2 regions of the Microbacterium panaciterrae genome follow, and region 1 is predicted to be linked to the other one. Evidence: riboswitches for the same ligand, from Rfam matches in the RefSeq annotation. Region 1 holds a riboswitch; the other holds the start of a gene.
What was found. A riboswitch is a leader RNA that binds a small molecule or an ion and turns the genes downstream of it on or off. The one in region 1 is predicted to bind FMN.
Positions count from the first base shown of each region.

Region 2: it holds a riboswitch for FMN, as region 1 does, so the genes downstream of both, ABD882_RS07720 (6,7-dimethyl-8-ribityllumazine synthase) here and ribD (bifunctional diaminohydroxyphosphoribosylaminopyrimidine deaminase/5-amino-6-(5-phosphoribosylamino)uracil reductase RibD) in region 1, are expected to answer to the same signal.

Region 1 covers NZ_BAABGP010000003.1:89,726-91,916, reverse strand. Annotated here, with positions in the region: gene ribD (bifunctional diaminohydroxyphosphoribosylaminopyrimidine deaminase/5-amino-6-(5-phosphoribosylamino)uracil reductase RibD) at 1-1,023, opposite strand, end outside; FMN riboswitch at 1,082-1,233, opposite strand; gene ABD882_RS00470 (Fpg/Nei family DNA glycosylase) at 1,316-2,191, opposite strand.
Region 2 covers NZ_BAABGP010000008.1:567,858-570,048, reverse strand. Annotated here, with positions in the region: gene ABD882_RS07725 (FMN reductase) at 1-428, shown strand, start outside; partial or broken gene ABD882_RS07720 (6,7-dimethyl-8-ribityllumazine synthase) at 435-878, opposite strand; FMN riboswitch at 886-1,030, opposite strand; gene ABD882_RS07715 (aggregation-promoting factor C-terminal-like domain-containing protein) at 1,090-2,191, opposite strand, start outside.

The sequences.
Region 1 (2,191 bases):
GGTCTCGTCCGCGGCGTCGAGGTGAGCGATCGCCAGCAGGTCGTCACCGAGCGGAAGCCACTCGTCGACGACGAGGCGCCGGGCGTCGCCGATCGAGCCCACGCCGATGTCGGTGAGCGCCAGCTTCGGGCCGCCGAGCAGCACGGGGGCCAGATAGGCGAGGACCTCGTCGGCGAGGCCCGCGGCGAGGAAGGCGCTGGCCAGCGTCGGGCCGCCCTCCACGAACACCCGCTGCACTCCGCGGTCGCGGAGATCGGCGAGGATCACCGCGAGATCATGCTGCGGGTAGAACAGCGGCTCGTGCGGGTGGCGGCGCACGGCCGCGTCCACAGGCGTCTCCCGCATGCCGATCACGACGGGGATCGGCTGGTGCGGGAGCAGCGCGTCGCCCTCGCGCGCGCTGAGGGCGGGGTCGTCGGCGAGCACCGTGCCGGTGCCGACCACGATCGCGTCGGCCTGGGCGCGGCGGCGATGCACATCGGCGCGGGCGGCGGGACCGGTGATCCACTGGCTGGTTCCGTCCGCGGCGGCGGCGCGGCCGTCCAGGCTCTGCGCCCACTTCACCGTCACGTGCGGGCGTCCGAGCCGCTGCACGGCCAGCCAGCCGGCGATGAGCGAACGTGCTGCCTCGGATCCTTCGCCGGCCTCGACGTCGAGCCCCGCGGTGCGCATCCGCTCCGCCCCTCCGCTGGAGGCGACGCCCGGATCGTCGAGCGCGTAGAGGACGCGGGCGACGCCGGCGTCGATGAGGGCCTGTGCGCACGGACCGGTGCGGCCGGTGTGATTGCAGGGTTCGAGCGTCACCACCGCGGTGGCGCCGCGCAGCTGTGCGGCCGCGACGCGCGACAGCGCGTCGACCTCGGCGTGGGGCGTGCCGGCCCCGCGGTGCCAGCCCTCGGAGAGCACGCGGCCGTCGGGGGAGAGGATCACGGCGCCGACCTGCGGGTTCACTCCGCGCGGGCCACGGCGCGCGATGTCGAGCGCGCGCAGCATCGCCGCGTGCTCCACCGGTGTCGCCGTCATGTCGTTTCCTCGTCCTGCGTCAAAAGGATCGGATGTCCGGGGCGGGCGCACGGCGACCGTGCGTGCTGCCTCTCATCCGGACTCGCGAGCTTTCGCTCGCATCACCGTCGGTCCCGGAATTCCACCGGATCGGCCTCGAATCCACTCAGGATCCTCGGTTCGCGGACTGTCACCGCCGGTTCGGATTCTCACCGACCCCGGAGCACGTTTCTGCTCCCAGCTTAGTCAACACGCCTCCCTCCGATTCATTCCGGCGAATGCTCCTGTGACGCCGCGGGTCATCCTCGCAGGCTCATTTCAGCAGCCGGGACAGGCGTCTGTCTGCAAGCGGCTTGCCCCCGGTCTGGCAGGTGGGGCAGTACTCCAGCGACCGGTCGGCGAAGAACACGCTGCGCACGGTGTCGCCGCAGACCGGGCAGGCCTCACCGCGGCGGGCGTGCACCTGCATGCCCCGGCGCTTCGCGTCCTTGAGGTCGGCCGGGGGCCTGCCGCTCGCCGCGGTCACCGCATCGCGAAGGGTCGTCTGCATCGCGTCGTACAGTCGGGTGACGTCGGCATCGTCGAGACCACCCGCGGAGGCGTACGGCGACATCCGCGCCGCGTGCAGGATCTCGTCCGAATAGGCATTGCCGATCCCGGCGATCACGCCCTGGTCGCGGAGCAGGCCCTTGATCTGGGTGCGACGGCCGTCGAGCAGCGCCGCGAACGCGTCCCGGGTGAACGACGGATCCAGCGGATCCGGTCCCAGCCGCGCGATCCCGGGGACATCGGCGGGATCGCGCGCGACGTACGCGGCCAGCGACTTCTTGGTGCCCGCCTCGGTGAGGTCGAATCCGCTGCCGTCGTCGAACGCGATCCTCATCGCGATCGGCGACTTCCCCGGACGGATCAGCGTCGCCGGCAGCGCGTCATACCAGCGCAGCCACCCGGCCTTGGCGAGATGGAAGATGAAGTGCAGCTGCGATTCGGTCTCGCTCGCCAGCGTCAGGTCGAGGAACTTGCCGTGCCGCGCGACGGACTCCACCCGGGAGCCCGCAAGGACGGTCACCGCGGGATCGAAGGTCTTGAGCGCCGAGACGGCCGACACCGAGGCGCGCGTGATGGTCAGCCCGACCGCACGCGCGCCGAGGAAATCGACCAGCCCCTGCACCTCTGGCATCTCCGGCAT
Region 2 (2,191 bases), on a different contig from region 1:
ACACGGTGGTGTCCGCAGACGGGCTGATCGTCGTCACGCCGATCTTCTCGACGAGCTATTCGGGCCTGTTCAAGTCGTTCATCGACGTGCTCGACCCGGACGCGCTCACCGGCAAGCCGGTGCTGATCGGAGCGAACGCCGGTACGGCCCGGCACTCGCTCGCGATCGACTACGCGATCCGGCCGCTGTTCACCTACCTGCACGCGGAGCCCGTCCCGACCGGCGTGTTCGCCGCGTCCAGTGACTGGGGCGCGAAGGCCGACGACGTCGCACCGCTCAGCACGCGGGTCGAGCGCGGCGCACGCGAGCTCGCCGAGGCGATGGCCCGGCGCGAGCCCGCCGCAGACAAGGATCCCTTCGACCCGGGCAGCTACCTCGGCGAGGGACGCTCGTTCGGGCACCTGCTGGGCGGTCTCGCGGGGGAGTAGCCCGGATCAGCCGATCGTCGCGAGGCTCTCGATCGTGGCCGACACGGCGTCGGCGAGCTCGCGGCCCTTCACGGCGAAGTGCCGCCGGAAGTAGTCGCGGTGCTCAGCGTGCTCATGGAAGTTGTGCGGGGTCAGCACGGCGGAGAAGACCGGGACGTCGGTGTCGAGCTGCACGCGCATCAGCGCGTCCACGACCGTGGCGGCGACGAAGTCGTGACGGTAGATCCCGCCGTCCACGACCAGCGCGCTCGCCGCGATCGCGTCATAGCGACCGGTGCGGGCGAGCCGCTGCGCGTGCAGCGGGATCTCGAACGCTCCGGGAACCCGGTGCACGTCGACGTCGGTGATCCCGTGCTCATCGAGCCGTGCGAGAAAGGCCGAGACGGTCTGCTCGACGATCTCGGCGTGCCACTGCGCGGCGACGATGGCGATCTTGGTGGGCATGATGAACTGCTCCTTCTGTCCTCTCTCATCCGGACTCTGACCGTCGGCCCCGGAATCGCACCGGATCGGCGGTCCCCGCCATGGGGACCGTTCGCGGGCTCGCGCGGACTGGCCGCGACACCGCCGGTGGGGACTTTCACCCCGCCCTGAGGACAGCATCGACGGTAGCACCGGCGGACGCACGCCGACGACCGAGCGGGGTGGCGCCCGTCACGCCTCAATACCAGTTGTTGGACACTTCGTGCGCCCAGGCGCCACAGGGGGAGCCATATCGGCTCTGGATGTAGCTGAGACCCCAGTCGATCTGAGTGTCGCCGTTCGTGCGCCAGTCCGGCCCCGCCGTGGCGAGCTTGTCCGCCGGGAGCGCCTGCGGGATGCCGTAGGCGTCACTGTCCGGGTTGAGCGCATCGGCCCGCCAGCTGGATTCCTGCATCCACAGGTTGTACAGGCAGCCGAACTGATCCTGTCCCCAGCCGTAGTTGCCGAGCTGCCCGCGCGCGTACGCCTGGGCTCCGGCCGGATCGACGTTCACGCCCCCTCCGCCGAGGCTCGAGTCCCCGCCTCCGCCTCCGCCCCCGGAGCCCTGCGCGGCCGCAGCGGCTGCTGCTGCTGCGGCCGCCTCCGCTGCCGCCTGCTCCGCGACCTGCTGGCCGATCCGGTATCGGCGTTCGACGTCGGCCGTGGTGTTCTTCAGTGCCGCGAGCTGTGCGTAGAGCGTCGTGACATGGCCCTGCAGATCCTTCACGGCGGCGGCCTCGGCATCCGCGGCCTGCTGCGCCTTCTGCGCTGCCTGCTCCGCTGCGGCGGCGAGGGCATCTCGCGCCGTGCGCGCCGTCTGCGCCTGGCCCTGCAGCGACGACGCGACGCCCTGCTGCTCGATCGCGTGCTGTCCCAGGGCCGACCAGGTCGCGTCGAGGTTCTCCATCACGCCGAGTCGGGTGAGCAGCTCTTCCGGGTGGGCCGAGGTGAACAGCCGCACGGCGAGAGGCGCGGCGTTCTCGGTGCGTGTGCGGCCGGCGACGATCGCGCCGACCTGATCGTGGGTCTGCTGCACGGCCTGCTGCGCGGCCGCGGCCTGCGCGGACAATTCGTCGGCCCGCTGGGCGGCGGCGTCCGCGGCGGAGCGCGCGGTGGTGGCCGCCTGGTGTGACTGCAGCGCGGCGGTCGAGGCGGCCGCGGCCTTCGCCTGCGTCGACGCCAGTGCGTCGTTGACCTGCGTGACCTCGGCCTGCGTGGCCTGTTCGTTGCCCTGCGCGTTCTGCACGTCCTGCCACGACGGGTAGTCGTCTGCGCGTGCCGGGTCGCCGGACAGCGCCAGC